3 regions of the Bacillus sp. JZ34 genome follow, and region 3 is predicted to be linked to each of the others. Evidence: predicted binding sites of a transcription regulator. Region 3 holds the regulator's gene; each other region holds the start of a gene.

Region 1 (4,146 bases), 890 kb from region 3:
AAGCCCATACTCTAAAGAACATTCGGCTTTTCACATCAATTGGTTTTTTTTCTTCCTGTTCCAAAAATAATAGACCTCCTTTACTTCAGCAAGCGGATTTCTATATTAATGAAATTCATGCCACAATCTACCTTACCACAGAAACCGGTTTCTGCATAAAACTTGCAGTGTGAATGATCACGTATTCGTCCAACCAGCAGACGATCTGTCCCTAATCACGACCCGATGAATACAAAAAGGCTCCCGGCCATCTGCCGGCAGCCTTCCCCTATTTTGAAATATCAACAAATCCCTCGCCGAATACATCCCTGACATCGTGGATGATGACAAATGCTTTTTTATCTGTGCTTCTTATAATTTTCTTGAGCATGGACAGCTCTTGTTTATTAATGACAATGTATAGAATTTCTTTGGAATCGCCCGTATAGTGTCCGCGTCCCGTTAATATCGTGACGCCGCGGTCCATCAAGGTATTGACCTGCGCGGCGATCTCGTTTTTATGCTCAGAAATGATCGTGATCGCTTTTTTCGTGTTGAGCCCTTCGATAATGAAATCCATGACCTTTGTGGCGATGTACAGCATGACAATCGTAAACATCAGCTTTTCAGCACCAATGATAAAGTAGGAACTGAACACGACAACTAAATCGATCATCAGCAAGGCATAGCTGATGTTCCAGTCGAAATATTTATTGGCGATTCTCGCGAGAATCGCAGACCCGGCAGTGGTTCCGCCGACACGGATGATCATGCCGATGCCGACGCCGGCAAATACCCCGGCAAAGATCGTGCTGATGATCACTTCATCAGCCGGTACCGTCCAATCTTCAGTAACATGCAGAAAAAATGAATTGGCCGCCACCGCAATGATGGTATAAATCGTCGTTTTTTTATCCAAAAAGCGATAGCCGATAATCAGAAGAATGCCGTTCAGCACAAAGTTTGTGATGCCCGGAGACCATTCAAAAACGTAGTATAAAATCAGCGTGATCCCCGTGACGCCGCCTTCTCCCAAGTCATTCGGGATGGCGAACAGATTCACGGCTAACGCAAAGAAAAATGCGCCTATAACAATCAGGATCATATCCATTGCTTTCTTTTTCATAAAACTGCATCCCCTTCCTTATTCGTAGTCGATTTCCTGTAAAAAGTAAAAAAGCCCCGGAGAGAAGCTCTTTGATTAAGAGCAAAAACTCCTGGGCTTTTATCCCACCGTGTCATAACGATATCTTCGCTATGTGTTTTCTCTCGGACCAGACCAGCGCGGAACCCACTGCGGAACCCTAGAAAACCACCTTTTCTCTGTTATCAATTTGTCATCTTCAAGCATTATAAGTGAAATTTTGGGGTCTATCAACCCCTTTAACAGACTGAAAGATTTGTTTTTTTGTAAAATAGCTTCCATCTGCCGACGATAAAACCGTCCTATAATAATAGATATACGTGTTTTGCCTGGGAGGCGCTCTTATGAACAAACAAAAACGGCAATGGCTCATCAAGCAAACCATTCTCGAACATCCGGTAGAAAATCAGGAACAGCTGGCATCCCTGCTGGAAAAACGGGGCATCGCCGTTTCGCAGTCTACCATTTCCCGCGATATTAAAGAAATGTATCTTGTGAAACAGCCCGGTGAAAACGGAAAGCTTGTCTACACGACAAATGCTTCCTTATCCATCAACCCTTCCAAAATATTAAAAGATAAAATCTCCGACGTTGTCCTGCATGTGCATCGGACGGACAACTTGATCATTATTAAAACAATGCCCGGCAACGCCCATGCCATCGGCGTCCTTCTTGATAAGCTGGGAAGCCCGGAAATGCTGGGCTGTATATGCGGGAACGATACATGCCTTGTGATTTCCCAATCGCCTGAGGCAGCCCAATCATTTTGTGATCACTTATGCTGATCCGGCCATCCGGATCAGCTTTTTTTCCCTCAAAAAAAATTTTTTCAAAAAATCCCCTTTAAAAATATACACGTTTTATACGTTCTATTCTCTGCTCCTGCAAGGACTCATTTTCGATTTATCATAATTATTCATTTTTGTTTTTGCTTCATCAAAAAACATGTGAAATATATCACGTTTTCGTTGTTATCGCTTTCACATCGCGCTTTTCCTTCCTGTTTTAAGCTGTACATGTAACAAAAAGAGCTTAGGAGGCGGGATGATCATGACAACACCGATACACGTTTACTCTGAAATCGGCCCTTTGAAAACCGTCATGCTGAAGCGGCCCGGTCGGGAACTGGAAAACCTCACACCCGAATATCTGGAAAGGCTTCTCTTTGACGATATTCCCTTTTTGCCAGCGGTGCAAAAAGAGCATGACCAATTTGCAGAAACGTTAAAGAAACAGGGAGTTGAAGTTCTTTATTTAGAAAAGCTGACGGCTGAAGCCCTGGATGACGCTTTCATCCGCGAGCGGTTTATCGATGAGCTGTTAACGGAAAGCAAAGCAGATATCAACGGCGCTTACGACAGACTGAAAGAGTTCTTGCTCACCTTTGACGCCGATTCGATGGTCGAACATGTGATGAGCGGCATTCGAAAAAATGAGCTGGAACGCGAAAAAAAATCGCATCTTCATGAGCTGATGGAAGACCATTATCCATTTTATCTCGATCCGATGCCAAACCTTTACTTCACAAGAGATCCGGCGGCCGCCATCGGCAGCGGACTGACCATCAACAAAATGAAAGAGCCTGCTCGCAGGAGAGAGTCGCTGTTTATGCGCTACATTATCAATCACCACCCGCGTTTTAAAGGGCATGAGATTCCGGTTTGGCTTGACCGTGATTTCAAATTCAATATCGAAGGCGGAGATGAGCTTGTCTTAAATGAAGATACCGTAGCGATCGGGGTATCAGAACGGACAACGGCTCAGGCGATCGAGCGTCTTGTCCGGAACTTATTTCAGCGGCAGAGCCGGATTCGCCGCGTACTGGCCGTCGAAATACCGAAGAGCAGAGCCTTTATGCATTTAGATACCGTCTTCACGATGGTTGACCGAGATCAATTCACGATCCATCCCGCCATCCAGGGGCCTGAAGGAGACATGCGGATCTTCGTTCTTGAGAGAGGGGAAACGGCAGACGACATTCGTACGACTGAAGAACACAATCTGCCGGAAGTGCTAAAAAGAACGCTCGGCCTTTCAGATGTCAACTTGATCTTCTGCGGCGGCGGAGACGAAATCGCTTCAGCCAGGGAGCAGTGGAATGACGGTTCCAATACACTCGCGATCGCTCCTGGTGTCGTCGTCACCTATGACCGGAATTACATTTCTAACGAATGTTTGAGAGAACAGGGCATTAAAGTTATCGAAATCCCGAGCGGGGAGCTTTCAAGAGGACGCGGCGGCCCGCGCTGCATGAGCATGCCGCTCTATCGCGAAGATGTGAAATAGCCAAACCTAAAGAAAAAGGAGAGAGATCCATGAACCAAACGATTGATTTAAAAGGCAGAAGCTACTTAGCTGAAAAAGATTTTTCCGAAGAAGAAATCCTCTATTTGCTCGATCTCGCCCAAAAATTAAAAGAAAAAAAAGCGCAAGGCATCAAGCATCGCTATTTGGAAGGTAAAAACATCGCTTTGCTGTTTGAAAAGCCTTCTACAAGAACGCGCTGCGCTTTCACGACAGCCTGTATCGACCTCGGTGCGCATCCCGAATATTTGGGCAAAGACGACATTCAGCTCGGCAAAAAAGAATCGATCGAAGACACAGCCAAAGTTCTCGGCCGCATGTTCGACGGAATTGAATTCCGCGGATTTGAACATGAAAAAGTGATTTCCCTGGCAGAGCACTCCGGTGTGCCGGTATGGAACGGGCTGACCGATTTATGGCATCCGACGCAGATGCTTGCGGACTTTATGACAGTGAAAGAACATACAGGACGCGTAAAAGGGATCAAACTCACCTATATCGGCGACGGCCGTAACAACGTCGCAAACAGCCTGCTCATCGGCGGCGCCAAAGTCGGCATGGACGTGAGAATCTGCTCGCCTCAAGAGCTGTTCCCTGATCAAGACATCGTTAAAATGGCGGAAGCGTTCGCCGAAGAATCCGGCGGAAAAATCACCGTCACAAGCGATACAGATGAAGCTGTGTCCGGAGCCGACGTTCTGTATACGGACGTCTGGGTA
Region 2 (4,146 bases), 1.6 Mb from region 3:
ATTTCCTTGTTGCACAGAGGGCATAGAGGGCGATCGCTGCTCGTGAAATTTTTTCTCATCCATCCGTTGCAGTCCTCAGCGGTACATTCCCACGTACTGATATCTTCCTTTGGCAAAGGCTCTTGATTGCGATTGTTGTAGTAAGACATATCGTCACTTCCTAACAAGGGTTTTTTGGAGTTCATTTAAGAATATTTTGTGAATCTTAAGACATTCTATTCGTCAATTTGTTATTCTATACTGGACAGGTTTATTTAGAGTCCAAGCCCAGTAAAGAAAAGGGGTTCAACCATGGAAAAAATCAACTGCAGAAGCTGCGGCGGGCTTACGCCTTACGATTCAAAAGTCTGTGAAGCATGCGGCTGCGAAAAACCGCTTCCAAAAGCACAGAAAATTACGGACCGGATTGTCTTGACTGCGGCGGGAGTGGTCGGTATCTTAACGATTGTGCTGATTTTGGGAACGATCTTCTCATATTTGAATATCATATAATGAAAAGGAGCCGGTGTCAGGCTCCTTTTCATTTTTATTTGTTTTCAAACATGCTTGTAGAGTGCAGCGGCTGTACGCGCGCTTTAGGATCCATGTAAGCTTTTGCATTGTTGACAGCGGTCGGTGCTTCTCCAAATCCGCTGGCAATCAGCTTGACTTTTCCTTCGTATGTGCAGATGTCGCCGGCTGCATAGAATCCCTCGATGTTCGTTTCCATTGTGGACTTGACGACGATCGAATTTTTCTGGATTTCAAGCCCCCAGTTTTTGATTGGTCCGAGAGATGAAACAAAGCCGAAGTTGACGATCACATCGTCGACATCGATGATTTCTTTTCTCTCGCCTTTCACTTCCTCGATGACGATCTGTTCAATCCGCTCGGCGCCGATCAGTTCGGTCGGAACAAACGGTGTCAGCACATTGACTTTTGAATTGTGCAGGTTTTCGACGCTGTGTTCATGTGCGCGGAATTTATCGCGGCGATGAATAATTGACACCTCTTTAGCGATCGGTTCCAGCATGAGCGCCCAGTCGACGGCAGAGTCGCCGCCGCCCAACACCGCAACGCGTTTGCCCGCAAATTGATTCAGATCATCTATAAAGTAATGAAGGTTTGCATTCTCGTATTGAGCCGCAGATTCAAGCTCGAGCTTTCTCGGCTGGAATGCTCCGTTTCCGGCAGTAATAATCACCGTTTTAGAATAGTGGATTTCTTTGTTGGTGACGAGCTTGAAAATGCCGTCTGCTTGTTTTTCAACGCTTTCGACAGCTTGTTCCAGACAAACGGTCTGATCAAATTTCGCCATTTGCTCTTTCAAATTGTCGACCAGCTCCTGAGCGCGGATTTTAGGGAACCCGGCTACATCGTATATGTATTTTTCGGGATACAAAGCGGACAGCTGACCGCCTAGCTGCGGCAGGCTTTCGATAATTTTGACGCTCGCTTGCCGCATTCCGCCGTAAAATGCGGTAAACAAGCCGACAGGGCCGCCCCCGATAATTGTAATGTCATATACTTTTGAGTCTTCACGCATGAAAATAATGCCCCCTAAATGAAAATTGTTCTTAATTATATCATATCACATAAAATAAATACGAGCGCGTCTGTTTTTTTAAGATCGGAAAATATTACCGTCTGATCTAAAGTCTGCCGCCCGAGCATATTTAACCTTGAAAAAGCAAAAGCGAGCGGCTATGATGTAGTTGTGAACATTTTGTTAAAGATTCGTGAATATTTTTCGACGCACAGCCGAAAAACATTCCGTTGTTCGGCAAATTAAAGTGAAGGGTTTCACAAACTTTTTTTCATAAAAAGCCTGAAGCCGGCAGAAGATAACCCAAAGGCTATTTTTAATCCGGCTTAGCAGTAAAATACAGAAAAGGTGGATGTGATTCCGTTGAATAAGCCAAAAGTAGTAGTATTAGGTGCAGGTTATGGTGGATTAATGACCGTTACGAGACTTGTTAAAAAAATCGGCGTCAATGAAGCGGATGTTACGCTTGTCAACAAGCACAATTATCATTATGAGACAACCTGGATGCACGAAGCGAGCGCAGGTACACTTCATCATGACAGATGCCGCTATCAGATTAAAGACGTCATCAATACATCCCGTGTCAATTTCGTTCAGGATACGGTAAAGAAAATCGATAAAGAAGGAAAGAAAGTCGTCCTTGAAACCGGCGAGCTTAGTTACGACTATCTTGTCGTAGCGCTGGGGGCCGTCCCTGAAACTTTCGGAATTTCTGGATTGAAAGAGTATGCTTTCTCCATTTCAAACATCAACTCGTCCCGGCAGCTTCGCGAGCACATTGAATATCAGTTTGCGACGTATAACACAGAAGCCGAGAAGCGCCCGGAACGCCTGACGATCGTTGTCGGAGGAGCGGGTTTTACCGGCATTGAATTTTTGGGCGAATTGGGCAACCGCATTCCTGAGCTGTGCCGCGAATACGATATCGACCGTCAGCAGGTTCGTTTAATATGCGTGGAAGCCGCGCCGTCCGTTCTCCCGGGCTTTGATCCTGAGCTTGTCGATTATGCGGTCAACTACCTTGAAGGAAAAGGCGTTGAATTCAAAATCGGCACGGCTGTGAAAGAATGCACGCCTGACGGAATCATCTGTGGAAAAGACGATCAGACCGAAGAAATCAAAGCAGGCACTGTCGTATGGGCCGCAGGTGTCCGCGGCAACCCGATCATAGAAGAATCAGGCTTTGAAAACATGCGCGGCCGTGTGAAGGTAAAACCTGATCTGCGCGTTGAAGGCCATGATGATATATTTGTAATCGGAGACTGCTCGCTGATCATAAATGAAGAAACCGAAAGGCCTTATCCGCCGACTGCGCAGATTTCCATGCAGCAGGGCGAAACGTGCGCAAACAATTTGGCCGCACTGATTCACGGCAAAGAAACGGAAACGTTCTCATTCGATAATAAAGGCTCTGTCGCTTCTCTCGGCGAACATGATGCAATCGGCGTCGCATTCGGGAGAAAGATGACGGGAACGACGGCGTCCATGATGAAAAAAATTATCGACAACCGCTCGCTGTTCCTGATCGGCGGGCCGGGACTTGTTCTGAAAAAAGGAAAGTTTAAATTTTTCTAAGCGGAATCGAAGCCTGCAGCGGAAGCTGCGGGCTTTTTATTCGGGGTTAAAAACTTCAAAAACGAAAGAAAAAGGAAGAAAGCTTAGCTTTTAAGCGCTTACATCAAATGATCTGTTATATTTTCTGACTTTATTATTGACAATGTTCATGATATATTATCAGAAAATTAAGAAAAAGGTGAGTATCTAATGAAGACGACATCAACCCATCGCCTTGAATCAACCTGTACATTTTGTTCGGGAAAAGGCTATTTTCAGCTTCTGCTCGGTGGTTCGGAAACGTGCAACAACTGCAAGGGAACGGGAAAAGACCGCTGATCGCCGCTTTCCAATGATTGACTCAAGTTCCTTCCCCAATGTACACTAAAAGAGGTGAATTGGGGGTGGAGGCTTTGATTAGTTTACCAGTTGTCATCATTTCAGTTGTCTTATTTTTCGTCCTGTTTTTCGGCATCGGTTTTCTGCTGAATATGCTGCTCAGGATGTCATGGATCATGGCTGTCATTTATCCAATTGTATGCCTTTTCATTGTGAATAAAGAAAAGCTGATTCGCTATGTAGAGGCGCCGGGAGAGGCATTTTCCGGCCTTTTTGACAGAGTGGCTTCATTGGGAGCTGCCGATATCATCATTTTAGCCAGCGGAATGGCCGGAGCCCTGTTGTCGGGTGTTACGATTAAAGCGTTGCGAAAAAGGGGATATCAAATGTTTTAAGCCTTCTTCTTCAAGGGAGAGGGTTTTTTGAATTTAATTTTTTCACTTTTCTTAAAATTTTTCCGCCATCTGAATATTTCTGTTTCCGCTTGGAAACAACTAGATGGTGAGAGGAGTGGAAGATTTGAGAAAAGTGATGACAATGTTCCGGCGTTTCTTGATGACAGTTTTGTTTGTCTTTGCTTTTATGACGACCTTCTTTGCCGTTTCAGGCGTGGAAGCACAGGACATATCCAGCTGGGCGAAAGAACGCGATTTGTCCTTGAAACAGCTGATGCTCACCTTTAAATCACTTCCGAAAGAAAAAGCGGAAAAAACGTCTCTGTCTGCCGC
Region 3 (4,146 bases):
TAATGGCTTTAACAATGAAACAACCTCCTCAATATTTTCATATGTAATTTTAGCACTCGCACTCGGTGAGTGCTAACACAATTCTTATAATAAAGAATCTCCCAGGCAATTTCAAGTGATAAGGTCAAATTTTTTTGCGCTTACATTTCTCCGCATGTCCTTATCATCCTATAATTTAAAAAGAGTGTGTTACAATAAACATAGTCTGAATTAGATTTTTAGAAAAGGAGTACATAAAGCTTGAGAAAACAATACTGGTTTATTATATTGGCATACGTTCTCATGCAATTGTCGGCCGCTGTCGGCTTGCCTCTTCTTTACTTTTTGGGAGTGGGCAAAGGACAGCCAAAGGCTGAAGCCCAGCTTACATTGACAGGCGTCTGGTCTGTCATCGCGTTTACCCTCTGTCTCGTTATCGTGCTGCTGATTTTGCGGACGGTGCCGAAGACGACGCTTCGCAACCGCCCGAAAGCATCGGTTGGAGCGTCAATCGGATGGGCGGTAGCCGGCGTTTTTCTCGCTTTGTTTTCGCAGTCAATTGCCGCTTCGATCGAAATGTACTTGTTCGGGGTCAACCCGGAATCGGAAAATACGCAGCGGATCATGGAAATCATCACCGCATTGCCGCTGATGGTGTTTGTCTCTTCTGTATTTGGTCCGATTCTTGAAGAAATCATTTTCAGAAAGATCATTTTCGGTGCAATCTATGAGAAAACGAATTTTTTCATTGCCGCTTTGTTCAGTTCGGTGCTCTTCTCGGTCGTCCATTTGGATTTCAGCCATCTGCTCATTTATACAGCAATGGGATTCACATTCTCCTTTTTATATGTCAGAACCAACCGGATTATCGTGCCTATTTTCGCCCATGTCGCCATGAATACGCTCGTCGTCTTACTGCAGACATTCCGGGAGCCTATTGAAGAATATTTGAAACACGCCGAGAAAATGCAAATGATTATTGGAGGATTTCTATGATGAGAAGCCCTAAATTCTGGGGAGCGATTTATTTATTAACGGGTGTGCTGTTTACATATCTGGCGGCAACCTCGCCCGGAAGCATGTGGTCTTTTTACACGATCCTGCTGATGCTTTTCGCAGCCTATAATATCAGCATTTCCTTTAAAATGTTCGCCCTGGCCGGCAAGATGAAACGAAAAGATCAATAGCCTTTTTTGTGAAGGAAAAGAGCCATTCTGAAAAAGAATGGCTCTTATTTTGTATGGTCGTTCAAAAACGCTTGATTTTCCTCTTGAATCATTGTTTTTTGCGCCTGCCTGTAGGATATTCTTGAAATCACGATACTGATTTCATAAAGAATGAGCAATGGCACTGAGACCATTAAATGCGACAAAAGCTCAGGCGGTGTAATGAGCGCCGCGATGACGAACAACACAAAATATGCGTATTTTCTGATTTTCGCCAAAAACATCGGCGTCACGAGGCCGAGCCTTGTGATAAACATGATGACCACAGGCATCTGAAACAATAAGCCAAAAGGAAGCGTCAACTGAAGCAGAAACTGAAAATATTCGTGTATTCCGATGACCTGGTTGACATTCAGATCATCTGAGACTCTCGTCATAAAGTCCACGACAAACGGAAATAAAATAAAGTAAGAAAAGGCAATGCCGCCTAAAAAAAGAATAATCGATATCGGAATATAGCTGAGCGTCACTTTTCGTTCTTTTTCATACAGCCCCGGGCTAATGAAAGCCCACAGCTGGTATAAAACAAGCGGCGAAGTCAAGACGGCGCCGATGATGAAAGCGAACTGCACGTACACAAATAAAGGATCGGTCAGCTTGAACGCGTTGAGCGTCAGCAGCTTCGCTTCATCCGTCTGCTGCAGATAGATAATCAGCGGCTTTGCCAATAAAAAGCCTGCCACAACAAATAAAACAAAAAAGAAAAAAGTGATCACAAGCCGTCTGCGTAGTTCTGTGATATGTTCTATCAGCGACATTTCTCTTTCCTTCATAAATGTCATCCTATCCTACTGATCTTCTTTCTTTTTATCGGAATCGTCGTCAGCCAAACCTTTTGTCGCATTCTTAAACTCCCTCAGCGTGTTTCCCGCTGCTCTTCCCAGCTCGGGAAGTTTTTTCGGGCCGAATATCAAAAGCGCCACCACGACAATTAAAATAAAGCTTCCAGGACCGATTGGCATAAAGCCTGCCCCCTTTCCTTTATTTTTCGTTTTCCGTTTTACTTTTCCTGCATTGAATAATGTTTCATGAAATACACCAGCGACTGAAGTTCAACCGCCAAATCTATATGATGAATGCGAATGTGTTCCGGCACATTCAAGCGGGCCGGCGTGAAATTAAGAATGCCTTTAATGCCAAGCTCCACCAGCCTGTCTGTAATCGACTGTGCGGCTTGAGCCGGTACCGTCAAAATGGCGACGGGGATATCATCCGTCATATGCTCTTCAAGTCTATTCAGATCATAGACGGGAACACCGCCGACCTCGGTTCCGATTTTTTCCTCATTGATGTCAAACGCCATGGCGATTTTTGTATTATTATTTTTGATAAAATTGTAATGGAGAAAGGCTGTCCCCAAATTCCCCACGCCAATGAGCGTTACGTTCGTCATTTCATCCTGATCAAGCGTCTTTCTGAAAAAGGACAGCAAATAATTGACATTGTAGCCGTATCCTTTTTTTCCGAGCGCGCCGAAGTACGAGAAGTCCCTGCGGATGGTCGCAGAATCGACTTTGACGGCATCGCTCAGCTCAGCGGAAGATACACGCTGTTTTCCGGATGCATGAAGGTTTTTTAAAAAACGATAATATAATGGCAACCGTTTCGCTGTCGCTTGCGGAATTTTTGAATGATCCATGTTCATAAACTAATCCTCCATGTCTACATCAGCTTTTTCCCTTTTATAGTCACCGTTTTTCCCGCCTGTCTTTTCGAGAAGAAAGGTCGGTCCTATCACCATTCCCTTATCCGCCGCTTTGCACATGTCATATACGGTCAGCGCACATACGGAGGCCGAAGTTAACGCTTCCATTTCCACACCTGTGCTCCCTTTGGTCTTCACTTTAGATTGAATATGCAGGATGCTCTTCTGTTCTTTCTCCTCCCAGCGAAAGGCGATGTCGACTCCTTTCAGAGCGATCGGATGGCACATCGGGATGATGGCGGATGTCTGTTTTGCGGCCATGATTCCGGCCACTTGCGCCACCGACAATACATCGCCTTTTCCGATTTCCCGGTTTTTGATTTTTTCATGTACTGTTCGATTCATAGACACGCTTGAAACAGCCGCAGCTGTGCGTACTGAAGCTTCCTTTTCGCTTATATCAACCATCTTGGCTCTGCCTTGTTCATTAAAATGTGTAAACTCATTCATGTTCTGAACTCTCCTTATAACGATCATACACTATTTTTTTCATTCTGTCTTTTTCTTTGGCTAAAATCTTCCAGACTTCACTTAATTGTTTGCTGACTGCGCAGTGATAGGCTACACTTAAAATAGCAGACAAGAGGTGAAAGATCATGATGATTTTACAAGTGAACCAACTTTCAAAATCGTTTGGAGCCGATACGATTTTAACGAATATAAAACTCGAAGTCAGATCTCGGGACCGGATTGCGATCGTCGGACGCAACGGCGCCGGAAAATCGACTCTTCTAAAGATTATCGCAGGAAAACTTTCATATGAAAAGGGGGACATCATCAAGCCGAAAGATTTGACGATGGGCTACCTTGACCAGCATTCCGGCCTCGATTCCAAGCTGACGCTCAAAGAGGAATTGCTGTCGGTATTTGATTTTCTAAAAAAAATGGAAAAAGAAATGCGCGCGATCGAGGAAAAGATGGCGCAGGCCGGACCGGACATGCTTGAATCATTGATGAAGACGTATGACAGGCTTCAGCAGGAGTTCAAGGACAAAGGCGGCTACCAATATGAGGCAGAGGTCAGATCCGTCATGCACGGGCTCGGCTTTGCGGGGTTTGACGACTCCGTCCGCGTCCAGGACTTAAGCGGAGGTCAAAAAACAAGGCTTGCCCTCGGAAAAATGCTTTTGACAAAACCCGACCTCCTCATTTTGGACGAACCGACAAACCACTTGGATATCGATACCCTGACATGGCTTGAACAATATTTGCAAAATTACAGCGGAGCGATTTTAA

Evidence for each region. The regulator Rex, encoded in region 3, represses fermentation and respiration genes when NADH is low (regulators of the CRP and FNR family bind a similar motif). The targets are predictions, from matches to a motif close to TTGTGAAATATTTCACAA.
Region 1: arcA (arginine deiminase) is a predicted target of Rex. The motif match lies at 2,069-2,086, and genes of this name have one in related genera.
Region 2: yumC (ferredoxin--NADP reductase 2) is a predicted target of Rex. The motif match lies at 1,771-1,788, and genes of this name have one in related genera.

Annotation. Positions count from the first base shown of each region.
Region 1 covers NZ_CP096403.1:214,808-218,953, reverse strand. The annotation lists gene M1D90_RS01025 (YfjD family protein) at 1-64, opposite strand, end outside; gene M1D90_RS01020 (YitT family protein) at 269-1,105, opposite strand; guanidine-I (ykkC/yxkD leader) riboswitch at 1,192-1,298, opposite strand; gene argR (arginine repressor) at 1,468-1,908, shown strand; gene arcA (arginine deiminase) at 2,174-3,409, shown strand; gene argF (ornithine carbamoyltransferase) at 3,439-4,146, shown strand, end outside.
Region 2 covers NZ_CP096403.1:929,070-933,215, forward strand. The annotation lists gene M1D90_RS04585 (cold-shock protein) at 1-149, opposite strand, end outside; gene M1D90_RS04590 (hypothetical protein) at 292-492, shown strand; gene yumC (ferredoxin--NADP reductase 2) at 527-1,525, opposite strand; gene M1D90_RS04600 (NAD(P)/FAD-dependent oxidoreductase) at 1,883-3,100, shown strand; gene M1D90_RS04605 (YuiA family protein) at 3,290-3,418, shown strand; gene M1D90_RS04610 (YuiB family protein) at 3,493-3,813, shown strand; gene M1D90_RS04615 (3D domain-containing protein) at 3,947-4,146, shown strand, end outside.
Region 3 covers NZ_CP096403.1:3,724,181-3,728,326, forward strand. The annotation lists gene groES (co-chaperone GroES) at 1-15, opposite strand, end outside; gene M1D90_RS18940 (CPBP family intramembrane glutamic endopeptidase) at 241-975, shown strand; gene M1D90_RS18945 (YdiK family protein) at 975-1,166, shown strand; gene tatC (twin-arginine translocase subunit TatC) at 1,211-1,987, opposite strand; gene M1D90_RS18955 (twin-arginine translocase TatA/TatE family subunit) at 1,994-2,167, opposite strand; gene M1D90_RS18960 (redox-sensing transcriptional repressor Rex) at 2,206-2,850, opposite strand; gene moaC (cyclic pyranopterin monophosphate synthase MoaC) at 2,854-3,360, opposite strand; gene M1D90_RS18970 (ABC-F family ATP-binding cassette domain-containing protein) at 3,507-4,146, shown strand, end outside.